Regions from separate parts of the Streptomyces sp. NPDC043952 genome, predicted to be linked through region 3. Evidence: predicted binding sites of a transcription regulator. Region 3 holds the regulator's gene; each other region holds the start of a gene.
What was found. The regulator HrcA, encoded in region 3, represses chaperone genes, less so after heat shock. The targets are predictions, from matches to a motif close to TTNGCACTCNGNNNNNCNGAGTGCNAA.
Positions count from the first base shown of each region.

Region 1: a site for HrcA is predicted at 5,896-5,922, ahead of groL (chaperonin GroEL). Genes of this name have one in related genera too.
Region 2: a site for HrcA is predicted at 3,941-3,967, ahead of groES (co-chaperone GroES). Genes of this name have one in related genera too.

Region 1 is NZ_JBWKES010000029.1:18,249-25,925, reverse strand. It holds gene otsB (trehalose-phosphatase) at 1-809, shown strand, start outside; gene AC069R_RS26270 (alpha,alpha-trehalose-phosphate synthase (UDP-forming)) at 797-2,224, opposite strand; gene AC069R_RS26265 (glucosyl-3-phosphoglycerate synthase) at 2,308-3,252, opposite strand; SAM riboswitch class I at 3,414-3,559, shown strand; gene thrC (threonine synthase) at 3,578-4,861, shown strand; gene AC069R_RS26255 (MoaD/ThiS family protein) at 4,858-5,136, shown strand; gene AC069R_RS26250 (cold-shock protein) at 5,580-5,783, shown strand; gene groL (chaperonin GroEL) at 6,085-7,677, shown strand, end outside.
Region 2 is NZ_JBWKES010000007.1:83,333-91,009, reverse strand. It holds gene AC069R_RS10620 (ABC transporter permease) at 1-1,639, shown strand, start outside; gene groL (chaperonin GroEL) at 1,729-3,360, opposite strand; gene groES (co-chaperone GroES) at 3,486-3,794, opposite strand; gene AC069R_RS10605 (hypothetical protein) at 4,114-4,692, opposite strand; gene AC069R_RS10600 (polysaccharide deacetylase family protein) at 4,932-5,846, opposite strand; gene AC069R_RS10595 (THUMP-like domain-containing protein) at 5,938-7,119, shown strand; gene AC069R_RS10590 (LCP family protein) at 7,127-7,677, opposite strand, start outside.
Region 3 is NZ_JBWKES010000040.1:17,240-24,916, forward strand. It holds gene AC069R_RS29615 (VOC family protein) at 92-484, opposite strand; gene AC069R_RS29620 (16S rRNA (uracil(1498)-N(3))-methyltransferase) at 503-1,249, opposite strand; gene AC069R_RS29625 (nitronate monooxygenase) at 1,246-2,361, opposite strand; gene dnaJ (molecular chaperone DnaJ) at 2,792-3,928, opposite strand; gene hrcA (heat-inducible transcriptional repressor HrcA) at 3,929-4,945, opposite strand; gene AC069R_RS29640 (MBL fold metallo-hydrolase) at 5,119-5,841, shown strand; gene AC069R_RS29645 (DUF3097 domain-containing protein) at 5,910-6,779, shown strand; partial or broken gene AC069R_RS29650 (Uma2 family endonuclease) at 6,757-7,334, opposite strand; gene hemW (radical SAM family heme chaperone HemW) at 7,435-7,677, opposite strand, start outside.

The DNA of each region.
Region 1 (7,677 bases), on a different contig from region 3:
CCCCGGCCGGCCGGGACGGACTCGCCGCGCTGCTCGCGAACCCCGGCACCGCGGTGATCGGCCTGGACTTCGACGGCACCCTCGCCCCCATCGTCGCCGACCCCGAACAGGCCCGCGCCCACCCCGCCGCCGTCGCCGCCCTGACCGCCCTCGCCCCCAAGGTCGCCCACATCGCCGTGATCACCGGCCGCCCCGCCGGCGTCGCGGTCCGCTACGGCGGCTTCGCCGGCGTCCCCGGCCTCGACCACCTCACCGTCCTCGGCCACTACGGCGCCGAACGCTGGGACGCCGCCACCGGCACCGTCACCGCCCCCGCCCCGCACCCCGGCGTCGCCGCCGTCCGCGCCGAGCTGCCCGGCCTGCTGGACCGGGTCGGCGCCTGGCGGGGCACCTGGATCGAGGAGAAGGGCCGCGCCGTCGCCGTACACACGCGCCGCGCCCAGGACCCGCAGGCCGCGTACGAGGCCCTGCGCGCCCCGCTCACCGACCTCGCCACCCGGCACGGCCTGATCGTCGAACCCGGCCGCATGGTCCTCGAACTGCGCCCGCCGGGCATGGACAAGGGCGTCGCCCTCGGCGAGTACCTCCGCGAGACCGGCGCCGGGTCCGTCCTCTACGCCGGCGACGACCTCGGCGACCTCCCCGCCTACGCCGCCGTCGACAAACTCCGCGCCGAGGGCACACCGGGACTCCTCGTGTGCAGCGGCAGCACGGAGGTCGCCGAACTGGCCGAGCGGGCCGACCTGGTGGTCGACGGCCCCGAGGGCGTCGTAGGACTCCTCACCGCGCTGGCGGCTCAGCTGGACTGATCGTCCAGGGCGTGCAGCTGGTCCAGGAACCACCGGGCCGGCGGCAGCGCCGTGCCCGCCGCGGCCAGCCGCTTCGAGCGCTCGGCACGCTCCGCCGCCGGCATGGTCAGCGCCGTGTGCAGCGTCTCGGCCGTGCCCGTGACGTCGTACGGGTTGACCGTGAGCGCGTCCTCGCCCATCTCCTCGTGCGCCCCCGCCTCCCGCGAGAGCACCAGCACGCACCCCTCGTCGGAGACGACCGGCACCTCCTTGGCGACCAGGTTCATGCCGTCCCGGATCGGGTTGACCAGCGCCACGTCGGCGAGCCGGTACGCGGCCAGGGAGCGCGCGAAGTCGTCCTTCACATGCAGCACCACCGGGGTCCAACCCGGCGTCCCGTACGCCGAGTTGATCTCCTCCGCGACCCGCCGCACCTCGGCCGTGTAGTCCCGGTACACGGCGAGGTCCTGCCGGGAGGGGTACGCGAACGCGACGTGCACGACCTTCTCCCGCCACTCGGGGTGGTCGTCCAGCAGCTGCCGGTACGCCAGCAGCCCGCGCACGATGTTCTTGGACAGCTCGGTGCGGTCCACCCGGACGATCGTCCGCCGGCCCTCCCCGATCTCCGCGCGCAGCGCCGCCATCCGCTCCTCCACGTCCGGCCGGTGGGAGCGCTCGCGCAGGAAGTCGGCGTCCGCGCCCAGACCGTGCACCCCGATCCGGGTGCCCGCGGGGATGCCGGGCCCCAGCACCGCGTGGCAGCACCCGGTGAACGCGTCCGCCCAGCGCCGGGTGAGGAACGCCGCCCGGTCCGCGCCGAGGATCCCGGTCAGCAGCTCCGCCGCGATGTCGTCCGGCAGCAGCCGGAAGTACTCCGCCGGAGCCCACGGGGTGTGCGAGAAGTGGCCGATGCGCAGATCGGGCCGCAGCCTGCGGAGCATCCGCGGGGCGAGCGCCAGGTGGTAGTCCTGGATCAGCACCGCCGCGCCGTCGCCCGCCTCCTCGGCCAGCGCCTCGGCGAACGCCTGGTTGTACGCCTGGTACGCCGCCCACTGCCGCCGGAAGTCCGCGTCGAAGACGGGCTCCAGCGGTGTCTGGTACAGCATGTGGTGCACGAACCAGAGCACCGAGTTGGCGATCCCGTTGTACGCGTCGGCGAAGACCTCCGGGTCGATGCCGAGCATCCGCACCCGCTGCCCGCCGGTGTCCGCCTCCGGCAACAGCCCGCCCCCGGCGCGGCGCACCGCCTCGCGGTCGCCGTCGCCCAGCGCGGCGCACACCCAGACCGCGTTCGTCTCCGGACCGATCGCCGACAGGCCCGAGACGAGCCCGCCGCCGCCCCGCTTGGCGCGCAGCGAACCGTCCTCGCCCGCCTCGTACGAAACCGGGCCGCGATTGGACGCGACCAGCACCTCAGCACCGTGCGTGGAAGCCATGGTCCACAACCTAGCCCGACCTGGGAACACTCAAACCCGCGGACCCGGTCCGGAGCCGGTCGTATACGGCCGCCCGCGCGCTTTCACGCCACCCGGCGCCGGGCGTACTCCGCGATCTGCGTCATCGGCGGCCGCTCCTCGGTGTCCACCGCGTACGTGCGCGGCTCGAAACCGGTCACGCCCCGCTCGAACTGGGTCAGCGCGGGGCGCACGAGATGGCCGCGGGCCAGCCGCAGCTGGGCCGTGCGGTAGATGGCCGCCGCCATCCGGCCGAGCGCCTGCCCGTCCTGGTGCCGGTGCTTGCGCACCCCGACGTCCACCTGGGCCAGCGCGTCGAGCCCCACCAGGTGCAGGGCGTCCACCAGCATGCCCAGCTCGACCCCGTACCCGACCGGGAACGGCAGCTGTTCCAGCAGCGAGCGCCGGGCCGCGTACTCCCCGCCCAGCGGCTGTACGAAGCCCGCGAGCTGCGGCCAGTGCATGTTCAGCAGCGGGCGCGCCATCAGCTCGGTGACCCGGCCGCCCTGCCCCGCCGCACCGGCGAGCGGACGGTCGTACATCGCCTTGACCAGCTGGACGTCCGGCTCGGTGAGCAGCGGGCCGACGATGCCGAGGACGAAGTCGGAGGAGAACTCCCGCAGGTCCGCGTCGACGAAGCAGATGATGTCCCCGGTGGCGACGAGCAGCGAGCGCCACAGCACCTCGCCCTTGCCCGGCACGGCCGGTATCCGGGGCAGGATCGCGTCCCGGTGCACCACCCGCGCGCCCGCCGCGGCGGCGACCTCGGAGGTGCGGTCGGCGGAGCCCGAGTCGATCACCAGGACCTCGTCGACGAGCGGCACCCGCTCCATCAGATCGCGCCGGATCACCGCGACGATCTCGCCGACCGTCTCCTCCTCGTCGAGGGCGGGCAGCACCACGCTGATGGTCTGGCCGGTGCGCTGCTTCGCGGCGAGGACCTGGTGCGAGGGACGGTCGCGCACGGACCAGGAGCGGTTGCCCATCCAGCGCTCGACTTCTTCCAGCACGGTCCCCGGCTCCTCACGCTCGCCTCGCGGTCTCGTCTCGCGGTACGGACGACTATCTCAACTCTCCAGGCCTTCGGTTACAGTCTTGAGCAACGCCGATGACCATCGCATGTCGGGGTCGCGCGCGGACCTGCCGCAGCAGTGCGGACACAATCGAATACCGCTCATCCAGAGGGGCAGAGGGACACGGCCCGATGAAGCCCCGGCAACCCTCCAGCCGGTTCTCGTTCTCATAGCAGCGAGGCTCCCGGCTAGGGAAGGTGCCAAATCCGTCTCACGGCGAAGTGCGTCGTGAGGAAGATGAGGAGAAAGGGCCTCGCCTCTCATGGCTGTGCAGACAGTTGCCACCTCCGGTACCTCCACCGTCGACCTCGGCCCCGCCGCCGCCCTCAGCTGTCGCGAATGCGGCCACCGCGTGCCGCTCGGCCCGGTCTTCGCCTGCGAGGAGTGCTTCGGCCCGCTGGAGATCGCCTACGACTTCTCCGGCTACGACACCGGGGAACTCCGCAAGCGGATCGAGGACGGCCCCGCCAGCATCTGGCGCTACGCCCCGCTGCTGCCGGTCCCGGCCGACGTGGCCGGCAAGCCGAACCTCCACCCCGGCTGGACCAAGCTGGTCAAAGCCGACAACCTGGCCCGCGAACTCGGCGTCACCGGCGGTCTGTACGTCAAGGACGACTCCGGCAACCCGACCCACTCCTTCAAGGACCGGGTGGTCGCCCAGGCCCTGGAGGCGGCCCGCGCCTTCGGCTTCACCACCCTGTCCTGCTCCTCCACCGGCAACCTCGCGGGTGCCGTCGGCGCCGCCGCCGCCCGCGCGGGCCTGCGCTCCTGCGTGTTCATCCCGCACGACCTGGAGCAGGGCAAGGTCGTCATGGCCGCGGTCTACGGCGGTGAACTCGTCGGCATCGAGGGCAACTACGACGACGTGAACCGTTTCTGCTCCGAGCTGATCGGCGACCCGGCCGGCGAGGGCTGGGGCTTCGTCAACGTGAACCTGCGGCCGTACTACGCCGAGGGCTCCAAGACCCTGGCGTACGAGATCTGCGAGCAGCTCGGCTGGCGGCTGCCCGACCAGATCGTGGTCCCGATCGCCTCCGGCTCCCAGCTCACCAAGATCGACAAGGGGCTGCGGGAGCTGATCGAACTCGGGCTGGTCGAGGACAGGCCGTACAAGATCTTCGGCGCCCAGGCGGCGGGGTGCTCCCCGGTGTCCACGGCCTTCAAGGCGGGCCACGACGTGGTCCGGCCCCAGAAGCCGGACACCATCGCCAAGTCCCTCGCGATCGGCAACCCGGCCGACGGCCCCTACGTCCTGGACATCGCCCGGCGCACCGGCGGCGCGGTGGAGGACGTGACGGACGAGCAGATCGTGGCCGCGATCAAGCTGCTGGCCCGCACCGAGGGCATCTTCGCCGAGACGGCGGGCGGCGTGACCGTCGGCGTCACGAAGAAGCTGATCGAGAGCGGAGTGCTCGACCCGGCGAAGACCACCGTCGTCCTGAACACCGGCGACGGCCTCAAGACCCTCGACGCGGTGGCCGGCACCGGCCTGACCGCCACCATCCGCCCGACCCTGGACTCCTTCCGAGAGGCTGGCCTCGCATGAGCGTGACCGTTCGCATCCCCACCATCCTGCGTACCTACACCGGCGGGCGGTCCGAGGTGGCCGCCGAGGGCGCGACCCTCGCCGAGGTCATCGAGGACCTGGAGAAGAACCACACCGGCATCGCCGCCCGCGTCCTGGACGACCAGGGCCGGCTGCGCCGGTTCGTGAACGTGTACGTCAACGACGACGACGTGCGTTTCGAGCAGGGCCTGCAGACCTCCACCCCGGACGGCGCGGGCGTCTCCATCATCCCGGCGGTGGCCGGCGGCTGCTGACCGGACGACCGGACGTTACCTTCGGTAATGACGGTCACCGAAGGTGTATCGGATTGCCCTCTCCGTGAGAGAAGCGGAGGGGGCAATTCTGCGTGATTGAGCGCGGTACAGTTGGGGAAGGCGCCCTGAGTCGATCGAGGGTTAGCCCTCGATTCTCTTCCGCGGGCCCGATAAGAAGTAGCCAAAATGCACGGGCATTCCGCGGCTTTTGTGTCTTTTACGGGGCCCGACTTGCCCTGAATTCGGGTGAATTCTCCCTACATTCCGGATCGTTCTCGTCCAGAATTCTCGTCCAATTGACCTGTTGCAGAGGGCAGTTGGACAGATACATTCAGCCGCGGTCGACGCGTTCCGGCGCACGCCCCCGGTGCATCGGGGGCGAGGTCTGACCCGGGTCCGCGAAGTGCGGATCTGTGCAAGGGCCAGTAATAGGGGAGTTAGGCATGGCTCAGGGCACCGTCAAGTGGTTCAACGCGGAGAAGGGGTACGGCTTCATCGCGGTCGACGGTGGTGCGGACGTCTTCGTCCATTACAGCGCCATTCAGATGGACGGCTACCGCACCCTGGAGGAGGGCCAGCGAGTCGAGTTCGAGATCTCGCAGGGCCAGAAGGGTCCGCAGGCCGACATGGTTCGCGTCGCCGTCTGAACGTTTCTCCACCGAAGGGCCCGCACCTCGCACAGGGTGCGGGCCCTTCGGCGTGCCCGGCCCCGGACGGTGTTCGCCCCCGGCTGACCCGCCCGCCGTGGCACCCGAGGCGCTTGCACTCGGGCATGCCGAGTGCTAATCATTGGCGTTAGCACTCTGAAGGTGAGAGTGACAACGAAGGACCGGGTCGGTGAGGTCCGCGGGCCACGTGGGGCAAGGAACCACAGGCCGGCGAGCCGTCCGTCGCGGGCGCGGGCGCGGTCCGAAGGAATCACCCCCAGTCCTGGAGGGACCACTTCACATGGCCAAGATCATCGCGTTCGACGAGGAGGCGCGGCGCGGCCTCGAGCGCGGCATGAACCAGCTCGCGGACGCCGTCAAGGTGACGCTCGGCCCCAAGGGTCGCAACGTCGTCCTCGAGAAGAAGTGGGGCGCCCCCACGATCACCAACGATGGTGTCTCCATCGCCAAGGAGATCGAGCTCGAGGACCCGTACGAGAAGATCGGCGCCGAGCTGGTCAAGGAAGTCGCCAAGAAGACGGACGACGTCGCCGGTGACGGTACGACCACCGCGACCGTGCTCGCCCAGGCCCTGGTCAAGGAGGGCCTGCGCAACGTCGCCGCCGGTGCCAACCCGATGGCTCTGAAGCGCGGTATCGAGAAGGCCGTCGAGGCCGTCTCCGCCGCCCTCCTCGAGCAGGCGAAGGACGTCGAGACCAAGGAGCAGATCGCCTCCACCGCGTCCATCTCCGCCGCCGACACCCAGATCGGCGAGCTCATCGCCGAGGCGATGGACAAGGTCGGCAAGGAAGGCGTCATCACCGTCGAGGAGAGCAACACCTTCGGTCTGGAGCTTGAGCTCACCGAGGGCATGCGCTTCGACAAGGGCTACATCTCCGCCTACTTCGCCACCGACATGGAGCGCATGGAGGCGTCGCTCGAGGACCCGTACATCCTCATCGCGAACTCCAAGATCAGCTCCGTCAAGGACCTGCTCCCGCTCCTGGAGAAGGTCATGCAGTCGGGCAAGCCGCTGCTGATCATCGCCGAGGACGTCGAGGGCGAGGCCCTGTCGACCCTGGTCGTCAACAAGATCCGCGGCACCTTCAAGTCCGTCGCCGTCAAGGCTCCGGGCTTCGGCGACCGCCGCAAGGCCATGCTCGGCGACATCGCCATCCTCACGGGCGGCGAGGTCATCTCCGAGGAGGTCGGCCTCAAGCTGGAGAACGCGACCCTGGACCTCCTGGGCCGCGCCCGCAAGGTCGTCATCACCAAGGACGAGACCACCATCGTCGACGGTGCCGGCTCCTCCGAGCAGGTCAACGGCCGGGTGAACCAGATCCGCGCCGAGATCGAGAACAGCGACTCGGACTACGACCGCGAGAAGCTCCAGGAGCGCCTGGCCAAGCTCGCGGGCGGCGTCGCGGTCATCAAGGCCGGTGCCGCCACCGAGGTGGAGCTCAAGGAGCGCAAGCACCGCATCGAGGACGCCGTGCGCAACGCCAAGGCGGCCGTCGAGGAGGGCATCGTCGCCGGTGGTGGCGTGGCCCTGCTCCAGGCCTCCCAGGTCTTCGAGAAGCTGGAGCTGGAGGGTGACGAGGCGACCGGTGCCAACGCCGTGCGCATCGCCCTGGAGGCCCCGCTGAAGCAGATCGCCGTCAACGCCGGCCTTGAGGGCGGTGTCGTGGTGGAGAAGGTGCGCAACCTGACTCCGGGCCACGGCCTGAACGCCGCGACCGGCGAGTACGTCGACCTGGTCGCCGAGGGCATCATCGACCCGGCGAAGGTGACCCGTTCCGCGCTGCAGAACGCCGCCTCCATCGCCGCGCTGTTCCTCACCACCGAGGCCGTCATCGCCGACAAGCCGGAGAAGGCCGCCGCGGCCGCTCCGGGC
Region 2 (7,677 bases), on a different contig from region 3:
GCGCCGTCTGGCGTCCCTGCGGCTGCTGGGACTCAGCGTCCGGGGGACCCAGCGGGTGAACGCGGCCGAGACGGTGGCAGCGGCGGTGCTCGGCGCGTTCCTCGGGCTCGGCGAGTACTGGCTGCTCAACCAGGCCATGTCCCGGACCGGGCTGCCCGCGCTGCGCTGGTATCCGGACGACGGCGCCCTCTCCCCCACGACCATCGCCATCTGTCTGCTCGGCTGCCCGGCACTGGCCTGGTTCGTCGGCCGGCGCAGCGCGCGGGACGCCACCGCCAACCCCCTTGCGGTACGGCGTACGGCGGTTCCGCGGCCCCCCTCCTGGTGGGGCGGGCTGCCGCTGGTGACCGGCCTGGGCATCGTGTCCGGCTACTGCGTCACCGGCGCGCTGGGCCACCCCGCGTCCAGTGTGGGGATCAACGCACTGCTCGTGGTCGGCGGTGTCGTCCTGACCGGGGTCGGACTCGTGCTGACCCTGCCCCTGATGTCGTACCTCCTCGCCCGCCGGGTGGCCCGGACCACCCAGTCCCTCACCCTGAGCCTGGCCATGCGGCGCAATGAGGCCGAACCCGGCGGCACCATGCGGGTCGTCACCGGCCTGGTGCTCCTCGTCTACGCCGCCTCGCTCGCCCAGGGCGTGCTCATCCAGCTGGAGCAGGTCACCCGTCCGTCCGGACCGGTGCAGGACTACTCCCTCTCCCTGTCCGGGATCAGCGCACGCCAGGAGCGGGAGCTCGGCGCCGTGACCGGCGTACGCACCCACGCCGTCATGATGGACTCCTGGACCGACCTGCGACGGGCCACACCCGATGCGGCGCTCGCGTCCTCGGCCACGGCCCTGGTCGCCACCTGCGCCCAGCTGGACCGGCTGGTCGAGCACACCGAGGGCTGTGCGGAGGGCAAGGTGCTGCGGCTGACCGACCCGAACTCCAGTGTCGGATCGGACCTGGCTCCGGGCACCCCCTTCCGGTTCCGCCTCGCGGGGACCGCGGCCGGACACCTGGACATCAGGTTCCCCGCCGGACGGATCGTCTACCGCGGGTACTCCGGATCCGCCGTCGGCAACGCCGTACTCCTCGTACCGCCGTCCGCGCTGCCCGCGCACGCCCGGCCCCGCGATGCCGAACTGGTGCTCTCCAGCGGCTCCGATCCCACCGTGGTGCGCCGGGTGCTGGACGGCGTCGGAGCCGTCGCCCCCATCGCCGAGGTGGATCTGGTCGGGCTCAACGTCCAGGGGCTCGAACAGATCGCGGTGGTGGAGACCCTGTTGTCCCTCGGCATGGTCATGGGGTTGGTCATCGGCGCGGCGGCGTTCCTGGTGTCCGTGACCGACCGCGCGGTGGAGCGCCGGGCGCAGGTCACCGCCGTCACCCTGATCGGGGCCCGCACCCGCACCCTGCGGGCGGTGCAGTGCGTTCAGGTCGTGCTGCCGCTGGCCCTCGGTCTGGTGCTGGCGGTCGGCGCGGGCAAGCTGGCCGAGTCGAGTTATCTGATCACCGGTGGCGGCACGGTCCGCTGGGACGTCGCCGGGCTGCCGCTGCTGGTCCTCGCCGCGGCGGCCGTTGCGGCGGTCGCGGCGGCGGGTTCGCTCCCGCTGGCCGGCCGGAAGATCGACCCGGAGCTGATCCGGCGCGACTGAGCGCCGATGACGCCGATGACGTGGACGGCATGCCGAAGGCCCGGCGCCCCCTGAGGGGTTGCCGGGCCTTCGGGCTGGAGCGGTGGGGCTCAGTGGGCGTGGCCGTGGCTGTGGCCGTGGCCCGCGGCGGCCTCCGGCTCCTCTTCCTTCTTCTCGACGACCAGGGTCTCGGTCGTGAGCAGCAGGGAGGCGATGGAGGCGGCGTTCTCCAGGGCGGAGCGGGTCACCTTGACCGGGTCGATGACGCCGGCCTTGATCAGGTCGCCGTACTCGCCGGTGGCGGCGTTGTAGCCCTGACCCTTGTCCAGGTCCTTGACCTTGGAGACGATGACGTAGCCCTCCTGGCCGGCGTTCTCGCCGATCCAGCGCAGCGGCTCGACGACCGCGTTGCGGACCACGGCGACACCGGTGGCCTCGTCGCCGGTCTTGTCGAGGTTGCCTTCGAGGACCTTGGAGGCGTGCACCAGGGCGGAGCCACCACCGGAGACAATGCCCTCCTCGACCGCGGCGCGGGTCGCGGAGATGGCGTCCTCCAGACGGTGCTTCTTCTCCTTCAGCTCCACCTCGGTGGCGGCGCCGACCTTGATCACGCACACGCCGCCGGCCAGCTTCGCGAGGCGCTCCTGGAGCTTCTCGCGGTCCCAGTCGGAGTCGGTGTTCTCGATCTCGGCCTTGATCTGCGCGACGCGGCCGTTCAGGTCCTCGGCCTTGCCGGCACCCTCGACGATCGTGGTGTCGTCCTTGGTGACGGTGACGCGGCGGGCGGAGCCCAGCACCTCGAGACCGACCTGGTCGATCTTGAGGCCGACCTCCTCGGAGATGACGGTGGCGCCGGTGAGGACGGCCATGTCCTGGAGCATCGCCTTGCGGCGGTCGCCGAAGCCGGGGGCCTTCACCGCGACGGCGTTGAAGGTGCCGCGGATCTTGTTGACGACCAGGGTCGACAGGGCCTCGCCCTCGACGTCCTCGGCGATGATCAGCAGCGGCTTGGAGGAGCCGGCCTGGATGACCTTCTCCAGCAGCGGCAGCAGGTCCGCGATGGCGGAGATCTTGCCCTGGTTGATCAGGATGTACGGGTCGTCGAGGACGGCCTCCATACGCTCCTGGTCGGTCACGAAGTACGGCGACAGGTAGCCCTTGTCGAAGGCCATGCCCTCGGTGAAGTCCAGCTCCAGACCGAAGGTGTTGGACTCCTCGACGGTGATGACACCGTCCTTGCCGACCTTGTCCATGGCCTCGGCGATCAGCTCGCCGACCTGCTGGTCCTGGGCGGACAGCGCGGCGACGGCGGCGATGTCGGACTTCTCGTCGATCGGGCGGGCCGTGGCGAGCAGATCGTCGGAGACGGCCTTGACGGCGGCGTCGATGCCCTTCTTCAGGGCGGCCGGGGAGGCACCGGCGGCGACGTTCTTCAGGCCCTCGCGCACCAGCGCCTGGGCGAGCACGGTGGCGGTGGTGGTGCCGTCACCAGCGATGTCGTTGGTCTTGGTCGCCACCTCCTTCACCAGCTGCGCGCCGAGGTTCTCGTACGGGTCCTCGATCTCGACCTCGCGGGCGATGGTGACGCCGTCGTTGGTGATGGTGGGGGCGCCGAACTTCTTGTCGATGACGACGTTGCGACCCTTGGGGCCGATCGTCACCTTCACCGTGTCGGCCAGCTTGTTGACGCCGCGCTCGAGGGCGCGACGGGCGTCCTCGTCGAACTTCAGGATCTTCGCCATGACAGCGGGAGCCCTCTCGAAATCTGTGGGTGAAAAAAGACGAACTGCGCCCCGGGCGCCCGGCTTCGTTATCGGTTGCGGGGGGCCAGGGGCGCAGTTCAGAGCAAAGGTTCGCTCGGGGTGAATTACTTCTCGATGATCGCGAGCACGTCGCGAGCCGAGAGGACGAGGTACTCCTCGCCGTTGTACTTCACCTCGGTGCCGCCGTACTTGCTGTACAGGACGACGTCGCCGACCTTGACGTCGAGCGGCAGGCGCTCGCCGTTCTCGAAGCGACCCGGACCGACGGCGAGGACGGCGCCCTCCTGGGGCTTCTCCTTCGCGGTGTCCGGGATGACCAGGCCAGAGGCCGTGGTCTGCTCGGCGTCCAGCGGCTGGACCACGATGCGGTCCTCGAGCGGCTTGATGGCAACCTTGGAGCTGGCGGTCGTCACGATCCGACCTCCCCCTTCGGAGATCTCACGGGGTTAACTGTCTGAGGTGGCGACCAGGTCGATCCGTCGTCGCGGGTGCCGGACCTGCCCGTCGCGTTGTTGGCACTCTCCAGTGGGGAGTGCCAGAGCCGAGACTATGGCGGGGATTAGCACTCGGTCAAGCGGAGTGCCAATGCCGTGCGGCGCGTCGGCCGAAATCGGGGGTGCGGCGGCGTTCGGAGGCGGGCCGGTGCCGGTGGTGCGGCTCCCTGGGGCTGCGCCCCAGACCCCCATCGGCCTGCGGCCTCGTCCTCAAACGCCGGACGGGCTGAAAGTCCGGCTACAGGTAGTCCTCAAGGCGGGCCGGCGTCAGGTTTCGTCTGCGGATGGTGGCCAAGAGCCCGGCCGTGGGGGTGCCGGGGGTCAGCCGGACGATGTCGCCCCGGCGGAGGTGGTGCGGGCCCCGCGGGTAGGTGAGGCCCGCCGGGGTGAGGGTGGCGCGCCACAGGACGACGGCGGTGGCGCCGCAGTCGGCGGCCACGCGCAGGGTCGTGCGGTCGTACGCGCCCCGCGGCGGGCGCAGGAGCCGGGCGCGGTGGGCGCAGAGTACGGCGCGCTGGGTGGCGTACGGCGCCCCCGCCAGGGTTGCGCGCGCCGGGGTGAACCGGCTCACCGGGAGGCGCGGTTCGCGCGGGGCGGAGGTGGAGCGGGGGTCGCGGTCGTCGGCGTCGTAGGTGAGGAAGACGACCCGGTCGCGGGTGCGGACGTGGTCCACGACCGGGGGCAGGGCACGGCCGGACGGGGGCGCCGCGAGGGGGCGTCCGTGCGGGCGCACGCCCTCCGCCGCCTTCTCGCCGAGGCGTTCGATGGGTACGACGGGCTGGGCGCACCCGGCGAGGACCAGGGCCAGGGCTAGCACCCCGGCCACCAGCGGGACCGGCCTCCGCGGCGCCGGCACCCCTTCGGCCCCGCGCCCCACCGGCCTCCGCGACACCGGCGCCCCTTCGGCCCCGCGCTCCACCGGCGCCCTTCGCGCCCCGCGTCCCGCCTTCACCAGCCCGGCCATCCGCCTCGCACCACCCTTCCGGCCGTACAACACCTCACCATCGGCCAGCCGGCCGTCTCACCGACTGCCCCGCCGCGGGCCCCGAGGTCCGTTCACAGGTAGTCCTCCAGCCGGGCCACCGCGTAGCCCTCGCGGGTCACCTTGTTCAGGAAGCGGCGCATGTCGTCGACCATCGTGCCGTCCCAGTCGCTGCGGCCCCGGAAGTGGGTGAGGACGATGTCGCCGCGGCGCAGCTGCTGGTCGTCCTCGCGGAACTCCCAGTGGTCGACGTACACCTCCTCGTTCCAGATCGGGGCGTACTTGATGCCGCAGGACTTGGCGGCGACCAGGGTGTCCTGGTTGTAGTTGCCGTAGGGCGGGCGCAGGACGGTCGGGCGTCTGCCGAACTGCTTCTGCATGATGTCCTGCATGTCGCAGATCTCGTGCTTCTGCTCCTCGTAGGACAGCCCCGGCAGGTAGGGGTGGGTGAGGGTGTGGTTGTTGAGGGTGTTGCCGTAGGACTGGGCCTTGCGGAAGTAGCCGTAGTCGTCCTTGACCAGGTAGTTGCTGAGGAAGGCGGTGTACGGGATCTTCAGGTCCCGCATCATCTGGAGGAACCGGGGGTCCTTCTCCGAGCCGTCGTCGATGGTGAGGAAGACGACCTTGTTCCTGGTCGGGACGGTGGTGAAGACCGGCGGCAGGTCCCAGTCGACCTGGTGGTCCACCTCGAAGCCGGGGCGCGCGGTGATGTGGGGCTTCACCTTGGGCGGTGCCGGGGGCGTGAGCGGGACCTCGTCCAGGCCCCAGCGCTTCGCCGCCGCCACCATGCGGGCGTGTTCGGCGGCGCGGGGATCCGGGGCGGCGTGGCCGGTCGCGCCCTGGCCGGCCGCCGGGCGGGCGGCGTGCGGGCCGGAGCCTGAACCGGCGCCGGAGCAGCCGGTGACGAGGGCGGTCGAGGCGAGGACGGCGGCGGCACAGCCGAGGGCGGCCCGCGCCCGACTTTTGTCATTTTGTACTACTAGTCGCATGGTGCTGGATCTTCGCAGGCCCCACCCCCGCTCCCCCGCCGACACCGCCGCCGTGCCGCGCACCATCCACCGACTGGCCCACAATGACCCGGTGAACGACCTCGCTCCTCTCCTCACCCCCGAAGGCCGGGCCCTCCTCGAAGAGGTCCGCGGCACCGCACCGGCCGATGAACTCGCCGTCGCCACCCGGCTGCGCCGCGACCACCCCGCCGAGCTGGTGTCGGCCGCGCTCGGCCAGGCCCGGCTGCGGCAGCGCGCGGCGGCCAAGTTCGCGGCGGCGGACGCGGAGCGGATGTTCTTCACGCCGAACGGGGTCGAGCAGTCGACGCGGGCGAGCGTGGCGGCGTACCGGGCGCGGCGGCTGACCGATCTCGGGGTGACCTCGGTGGCGGACCTGTGCTGCGGGATCGGCGGGGACGCCATCGCGCTGGCGCGGGCCGGGATCCGGGTGCTCGCCGTGGACCGGGACCCGCTGACGGCGGCCGTGGCGCGGGCGAACGCCGAGGCGCTGGGGCTCACCGGCCTGATGGAGGTGCGGGAGGCGGACGTCACGGAGGTGGACACCGCCGGGTACGACGCCGTGTTCGTGGACCCGGCGCGAAGGGGCGGAAGGGGCAGGATCTTCGACCCGGAGGCGTACTCGCCGCCGCTGTCGTGGGCCGTGGCGGCCGCGCGCCGGGCACCGCACGCGGCGCTGAAGATCGCGCCCGGCATCCCGCACGAGGCGGTGCCGCCGGAGGCCGAGGCGGAGTGGATCTCGGACGGCGGCGATGTGAAGGAGGCGGTGCTCTGGTTCGGGACCGGAGCGCCGGGCGCGGTCCGCGCCACCCTGCTGCCCGGCCCGCGCACCCTGCCGGGGCGGGGCCTGCCCGATCCCGAAGTACGGCCGGTGGGGCGGTACTTGTACGAGCCGGACGGCGCCGTGATCCGCGCGCATCTGGTCGCCGAGGTGGCCGAGGAGGTCGGCGGCGGGCTGATCGACGCGACCATCGCGTACGTCACCGCCGACGAGCTGCACCCGACCCCGTACGCCACCCCCTACGAGATCACCGACCAACTCCCCTTCAACCTGAAGAAGTTGAAGGCCCTGCTGCGCGAACGCGAGGTCGGGACGCTGACCGTGAAGAAGCGCGGCTCGGCGGTCGAGCCGGAGGAGCTGCGGCGCAAGGTGAAGCCGCAGGGGCCGAACGCGGCGACGGTGTTCCTGACTCGGGTCGCGGGGGCGCCGACGATGCTGGTCGGCGGTCCCGCCCGGCCGCCCGAGGGCCCCTGACCGGCGGTCAGCGCAGGCTCGCCCACAGGTTCCCGGCGTCCGGCTCCTTCGCGATCACCCGGTTGGGATCCGAGGGTGCCGTGACGACCGGCATCATCACGGTCTTCACCCGGTCCGCGTCCAGCCCCTTCAGGCTCTTGCCCAATCCGGTCAGCTCGGTCAGGGAGTCGAGGCCGGTGTCGGTGGTGAGGCTCTTGGTGGCCGCGTCGGCGACCTGGTAGAGCCGGGCCGGGTCGGCGAGCAGGTTCGTGCCGGATATCCGCTCCAACAGGGCCTTCACCAGGAGCTGTTGGAGGCCTATGCGGCCGAGGTCGCTGCCGTCGCCGATGCCGTGCCGGGTGCGGGCGAGGGCCAGTGCCTGCTTGCCGTCGAGATGATGGGCGCCGGCCGCCAGGTGCAGATGACTCTTGTCGTCGTCGATGTTCTGGGTGGTGGTGACATCGACCCCGCCGAGCGCGTCGACCAGCTTGGCGAAGCCGGAGAAGTCGATCTCGATGAAGTGGTCCATGCGCACCCCGGTGATCGACTCGACCGTCTTGACCGCGCACACCGGACCGC
Region 3 (7,677 bases):
CACCGGGAGAGGGACGGACGGAAGCCCCCGCCCGCGCACTCACCCGTTCGGCGTGCCGGTTCCTTCGAAACGGCGTACCGGGCGGGGTGGTTCAGCCCCGCAGCAGCAGCCACTCCTGGAGTTCCACCAGGTTGCCCTCGGGGTCCTTGAGGTGGGCGACGCGCATGCGGTCGGTCTGGGGGGCGGGGGGCTGGAGGAGGGTGGCGCCACGGGCGGTGATCTCGGCGCAGTAGGCGTCGAGGTCGTCGACGCGCAGGACGACCAGGGAGCGGTGGCCGTCGGCGGGGCCGGCGAGTTCGGGCAGCAGCTCGGCCATCATGGCGCGGTCCTGGAGGGCGATCCCGGCGGACCCGGTGTGGGGGCTGAACTTCTCGTAGGGGCCCTCGCTCGCGCCGGACTGCGGCTTCAGGCCGAGCACGTCGGCGTAGAAGCGGTAGCAGGCGGCGAAGTCGCTCACGAGGAGCCGTACTTGGGCGAGTTCCATGGTGTCCCCGGTCGAGGTTCAGGACCAGCGGCCGGTGCGCCCCAGGAGGAGGGCGGCGGCCGCGGTGCCGGCGGTGGAGGTGCGCAACACGCTGGGCCCGAGGACGTACGCCCGCGCGCCCGCCTCCTCGAACAGCGCCAACTCGTCGCGGGAGACGCCCCCTTCGGGCCCGACGACGAGCACGATATCGCCTTCGGCGGGGAGTTCGGCGGTGGCCAGCGGCTCGCTGGTGTGCCCGAAGTCGGAGTGCAGCACCCCGGCGAAGTCGGCCGCGGCCAGAAGTGCCGCGACCTGCTTGGTGGTTGCCGCCTCGGCGACCTGTGGGAAGCGGACCCGGCGGGACTGCTTGCCGGCCTCGCGCGCGGTGGCCCGCCACTTGCCGAGCGCCTTCAGGCCGCGCTCGCCCCGCCACTGCGTGATGCAGCGCGCGGCCTGCCAGGGCACAATCGCGTCGACCCCGACCTCGGTCATCGTCTCGACGGCCAACTCCCCCCGGTCGCCCTTGGGCAGGGCCTGTACGACCGTGATCCGGGGCCGCGGTTCGGGTTCCTCGGACACCTGAGGCATCCGTACGACGAGGCGGTCCTTGCCCTCGCTGCCGAGCACCTCGCACACCGCGTAGCGCCCGGCGCCGTCGGTGAGGACCACCTCCTCACCGGCCTCCAGACGCTTGACCGAGACGGCGTGCCGGCCCTCGGGCCCGTCCAGGACATAGCGGTCGCCGTCCGCGGCGAAGTCGGGTACGACGAAGACGGGCGCGGTCACCGGGCACCTCCCGCGGCGAACGCCGTTTGGGCGTCGGCGAGTTCGGCGGCGAGCACCTCCACCAGCTGTCCGGCGGGCAGTTCCCTGGCCAGCCGGTGGCCCTGGCCCGCCCACAGCGCCATGCCCTGCGCGTCCCCGGCCTTCGCGGCGGCCTTGCGCAGCGGCGAGGTGAGGTGGTTGACCTCCGGGTAGGCGGCGGGCGCGTACGGGCCGTGCTCGCGCAGGAAGCGGTTGACCAGTCCGCGCGCGGGGCGGCCGGTGAACGCGCGGGTCAGCTCGGTGCGGACGAACAGGGGGTTGGTCAGCGCCTCCTTGTGCACGGCGGGGGCGCCGGACTCGGGGGTGGCGAGGAAGGCGGTGCCCAGCTGGGCCGCGCTCGCGCCGGCCGCGAGGACGGCCGCGATCTGGGCGCCGCGCATGATGCCGCCGGCCGCGACGACGGGGAGGTGCACGGCCTCGCGGATCTGGGTGACCAGGGAGAGCAGGCCGAGGCCGGTGCCGTCGTTCTCCGGGACGTCCCGGTGCGTGCCCTGATGGCCGCCGGCCTCCACGCCCTGCGCGATCACCGCGTCCGCTCCGGCCCGCTCCACCGCGACGGCCTCCTCGGCGGTGGTGGCGGTGACCAGCGTGACGGTCCCGGCCCGCCGCAGCCGCTCCAGCGCGTGGCGGTCCGGCACCCCGAAGTGGAAGGAGACCACCGGCACCGGGTCGTCCAGGAGCACCGCGAGCTTGGCGTCGTAGCCGTCGTCGCGGCCGTGGTCCGGGTCGCCCAGCTCGGTCTCGTACCAGGCGGCCTCGCCCGCGAGCTGATGGGCATAGACCTCGACCGCGCCGGAAAGGGGCGCGGCCTCGGCCGCTCCGGTGGAGCCGGTGCTTGCACCGGGGTACTCGGGCTGCGGCATGAAGACGTTGACGCCGAAGGGCCGGTCGGTGAGGCTCCGCAGCCGCTTGATCTCCTGGTACATGCCGTCGGCCGTCTTGTACCCGGCGGCCAGGAACCCGAGCCCGCCGGCCTCGGAGACGGCGGCGGCGAGCTCCGGCACCGAGACGCCGCCCGCCATGGGGGCCTGCACGATCGGGTGCCGGAGGAGATCGGTCAGTGCGGAGGACATGCCCGCATGGTGTCACGTCCACCGAACAAGTCCGAATCGGCCGTCAGGATCGGCATATTCCACGCCGTGCCCGGTCAGAGGCCGTGCGGGGTGCCCCTGACAGCCCTCGGCCGGAGACCGGGACGGGGGTGCTGCGGCGGCCCCGGCCGGGGACCGTGACGGGTGCTGCGGCAGCCCCGGTCAGAAGCCGGGCCAGGCGCCATGACAGCCCCCGATCGGAAGCCGGGCCAGGCGCCGTGACAGCCCCCGATCGGAAGCCGGGCCAGGCGCCGTGACAGCCCCCGGTCAGAAACCGCGACGGGGGTGGTTGCGGCAGCCCCGGCCGGCAGCCGCGACGGAGATGCCGCGGCAGCCCCGGTCGGGAGCCGGGCCAGGTGCCGTGGCAGCTCCCGGTCGGAGGTCGCCACGGCGGCCTGGCGCGGCCGGAGGCTCAGCGGCCGTTGAACGCGTCCTTCAGCCGCGAGAACAGCCCCTGCTGACCCGGCTGGAACTGCCCCTGCGGGCGCTCCTCGCCGCGCAGCTTGGCCAGCTCGCGCAGCAGCCGCTCCTGCTCGGGGTCGAGCTTCGTCGGCGTCTGCACCTCGACGTGCACGATCAGGTCGCCCCGGCCGCCGCCCCGCAGATGCGTGACGCCCCGGTTGTGCAGCGGGATCGACTGCCCGGACTGGGTGCCGGGCCGGATGTCGATCTCCTCCATGCCGTCCAGCGTCTCCAGCGGCACCTTGGTGCCGAGCGCGGCCGCGGTCATCGGGATCGTCACCGTGCAGTGCAGATCGTCGCCGCGGCGCTGGAAGCGCGGGTGCGGCAGCTCGTGGATCTCCACGTACAGGTCACCGGCCGGACCGCCGCCGGGGCCGACCTCGCCCTCGCCGGCGAGCTGGATCCGGGTGCCGTTGTCGACACCGGCCGGGATCTTCACGGTCAGCGTCCGCCGCGAGCGGACCCGTCCGTCACCGGCGCACTCCGGGCACGGCGTGGGCACCACGGTCCCGAAGCCCTGGCACTGGGGGCACGGCCGCGAGGTCATGACCTGGCCCAGGAAGGACCGGGTGACCTGCGAGACCTCGCCGCGGCCGCGGCACATGTCGCAGGTCTGCGCCGACGTGCCCGGAGCCGCACCCTCGCCGTTGCAGGTGTTGCAGACGACCGCGGTGTCGACCTGGATGTCCTTGGTCGTCCCGAAGGCCGCCTCGTCCAGCTCGACCTCGATCCGGATCATCGCGTCCTGGCCGCGCCGGGTGCGCGAGCGCGGTCCGCGCTGCGACGCCGTGCCGAAGAACGCGTCCATGATGTCGGAGAAGTTGCCGAAGCCACCGGCCCCGAAGCCGCCCGCGCCGGCGCCGCCGGACTGCGAGAGGGGGTCGCCGCCGAGGTCGTAGACCTGCTTCTTCTGCGGGTCCGACAGCACCTCGTAAGCGGCGTTGATCTCCTTGAACCGCTCCTGGGTCTTCGGATCGGGGTTGACGTCCGGGTGCAGCTCGCGCGCGAGCCGACGGAACGCCTTCTTGATCTCATCCTGCGACGCGTCGCGGCGCACGCCGAGAACGGCGTAGTAGTCCGTGGCCACTTACGACTCCGCCAGGATCTGTCCGACGTACCGTGCCACTGCGCGTACCGCTCCCATCGTTCCCGGATAGTCCATGCGGGTCGGTCCGACCACGCCGAGCTTGGCAACCGCCTCGCCGCCCGAACCGTAGCCCACCGACACCACGGAGGTTGAGTTGAGTCCTTCGTGGGCGATCTCGTGCCCGATGCGCACGGTCATGCCCGGATCCTTCGCCTCGCCGAGGAGCTTGAGGAGCACGACCTGCTCCTCCAGGGCCTCCAGGACGGGCCGGATCGTGAGGGGGAAATCATGTCCGAAGCGGGTGAGATTGGCGGTGCCGCCGATCATCAGCCGCTCCTCGTTCTCCTCCACCAGTGTCTCCAGAAGGGTGGAGAGCACCGTGGAGACCGTACCGCGATCCTCGTGTTCGAAGGCGTCCGGCAGGTCCTCGACCAGCTTCGGCACGTCCGCGAACCGGCGGCCGGCGACCCGGCTGTTGAGCCGCGCGCGCAGGTCCGCGAGGGACGCCTCGCCGAACGGCGCCGGGCAGTCGACCATCCGCTGCTCGACCCGGCCGGTGTCCGTGATCAGCACCAGCATCACGCGCGCCGGGGCGAGCGCCAGCAGCTCCACGTGCCGCACGGTGGACCGGGTCAGGGACGGGTACTGCACGACGGCGACCTGCCGGGTCAGCTGCGCGAGCAGCCGCACCGTACGCGCCACGACGTCGTCGAGGTCGACGGCGCCGTCGAGGAAGTTCTGGATCGCGCGGCGCTCGGGCGCGGTCATCGGCTTGACGCCCGCGAGCTTGTCGACGAACAGCCGGTAGCCCTTGTCGGTGGGGATGCGCCCCGCGCTGGTGTGCGGCTGCGCGATGTACCCCTCGTCCTCCAGGGCCGACATGTCATTGCGCACGGTCGCCGGGGACACGCCGAGGTTGTGCCGCTCGGTCAGGGCCTTGGAGCCGACGGGCTCCTCGGTGCCGACATAGTCCTGGACGATGGCGCGCAGTACCTGAAGCCTGCGTTCACTCAGCATTCGCGCGCACCTCCAGCACGTCGTCCCCTCACTTGCGAGGCTGTCCCTCTTGTGTCCGTCTTGGCACTCTTCGCATGCGAGTGCCAGCGTTCCCCGGCCCAGTGTACGGCCGTGGGGTACGCAGCGGGCAAGGTCGGTGCCCGTGCGTCCGCTCCTGCGGCTAGCGTCGCGGTATGACGGTGACTTGGGAAGAGGGTGGCTGGGAGCGGCTGACCGCCGGGGTGGGGCGGTGCCGGCTGCCGGGCTGGGACTGCACGGCGGGGCTGGTCCTGGGCGCGGACACGGCGCTGATGGTGGACGCCGGGTCGAGCCTGGCGGAGGGGGCGCGGCTGCGGTCCGCGGCCGAGGTGCTCGCCGGTGGGCGTGTGACCCATCTCGCGCTGACCCATGTCCATTTCGACCATGTCTTCGGGGCTCCGGCGTTCGCTGGGGCCGAGGTGTACGCGGCGGTGGGGGCGGACGGGGTGGTCCGCCGCGGGCGGGACGAGCTGCGGTACGACGCGGTCCGCCACGGGCTGCCCGCGGACGAGGCCGAGGAGGCGGCGCTGGCGCTGGTGCCGCCGCGGCACCTGGTCTCCGGGGAGCGGACCCTGGAGCTGGGCGGTGGCCGCCAGGCGCTGCTGGCCAATGTGGGCCCCGGCCACACCGCCCATGACCTGGTGGTTCTGGTGCCGGGCGAGCCGGAGGTGATGTTCTGCGGGGACCTGGTGGAGGAGTCCGGGGAGCCCCAGGCGGGCCCGGACGCCGTGCCCTCGCGCTGGCCGGACGCGCTGGACCGGCTGCTGGCGCTGGGCGGCGAGGACGCGCTGTACGTGCCCGGCCACGGGGCGGTGGTCGACGCGGCGTTCGTACGGCGCCAACGGGACGCGCTGGCCGCGCGGTTCGGCGTGAACTGAGCCGCACGCACGCGGACTTACCGGCGTGTCGTGAGCGCGCGCCCGCCGCTTCTCCTATCGTCATCCGAATGCGCCCACCCGTCTCCCACCACCGCCCTTCCAACGGGGGCCCTTCGGGCCCGCGCTCCCGCCAGTACTCCCCCGACCTGCCCCCTCCCTGGAAGAAGCCCCAGCCGGTGCCGGAGGTGCCCGCCGAGCCGGGGCTGGTCGTGGAGGAGCCCGGTACCGGGTTCTGCGGGGCGGTGATCCGCTGCGAGGCGGGCACGGTGACGCTGGAGGACCGCTTCGGCAAGCACCGGGTATTCCCGCTGGAGCCGCGCGGCTTCCTGCTGGAGGGCCGGGCGGTGACGCTCGTACGACCCTCCGCCGGCCCGGCGCGCCCCGCCCGCACCGCCTCCGGCTCCGTCGCCGTCCCCGGCGCCCGCGCCCGTGTGGCCCGCGCCGGGCGCATCTACGTCGAGGGCCGGCACGACGCCGAGCTGGTCGAGAAGGTCTGGGGCGACGACCTGCGCATCGAGGGCGTGGTCGTGGAGTACCTGGAGGGTGTGGACGACCTCCCCGCGATCGTCGCCGACTTCGCCCCCGGTCCGGACGCCCGCCTCGGCGTCCTCGTGGACCACCTGGTGCCGGGCACGAAGGAATTCCGCATCGCCCGGTCGGTGACCAGTGAACACGCGCTGGTCGTGGGGCATCCGTACATCGACATCTGGGAAGCGGTGAAACCGGCGTCGCTGGGGATCGCGGGGTGGCCTCGGGTGCCGCACGGCCAGGACTGGAAGACGGGCGTGTGCCGCGCCCTGGGCTGGCCCTCGGACAACACCGGCGCGGTGTGGCAGGCGATCCTGAAGCGGGTGAACTCCTACAAGGACCTGGAACCGGAGCTGCTGGGCCGGGTGGAGGAGCTGATCGACTTCGTCACGGGTAGCGGTGGGGCCTGACGTTGGGGAGGACCTCGAAATCGCCTGTCTCCAGCTCGACGCCGAGCAGTTCCAGCGGCACCGGGTCACCGAACTTGGTGACTCGCTGTAGTTGGTAGTCGGCGTCTTCCCCGGTGCCGGTGGGCTCGGTGAGCAGAACGCGGTGAGCGACGACGGGGTCGATGATCAGGTAGGCAGGCACCTTGCCTGCCGCGTAGATCGAGCGCTTGACGCCGTAGTCCCGATCGACACTCGCCTTGGAGACGACTTCGACCACCACGGTGACGAGGTGGGACGGCAGGAGACGCCCGGAGGCCGGGCCGGCTCCCCGCTCCAGGATCACAAGATCCGGTACCGGCTCGCTCGCCTCGGTGACGATGTCGACGTCGGTGGTCTGAAGACGCTCCCAACGCTCCCTCGGAATCTGGTCCTGCACATCGGCGACGATCCGGTTGTGCACCAGATCAGGGCTGGACATCATGACGATTTCCCCCCGGAGAAGCTCGGCTTTCACACCCTCCGGGGCTCGAACGCCGAGAAGAACTCTGCCATCCTGCGCTCGTCCACAGCGGTCATCTCCGTGGCCCTCCACATCCGCCGCGTCCTTTTGGCGGCAGCCTACGAATCAGGTTAAGGACCGAACCGGCGTTCCGCACCGATTCACTCGCCGGGGTGATCAGTCCACCAGGTCCCGTACCACCGCGTCCGCCAGCAGCCGGCCCCGCAGGGTGAGGGCGGCGCGGCCCTCGGCATAGGGGGCGGGCTGGAGGAGGCCGTCCGCGAGGGCGCGGCGGGAGGCGGCGAGGCCGGTCTCCTTCAGCAGGGAGAGCGGGACGCCCTCGCGGAGCCGGAGTTCCAGGAGGACGCGCTCGACCCGGCGGTCCTCCGCGGACAGCACCTCGCGGCCCGCGCCCGGCGA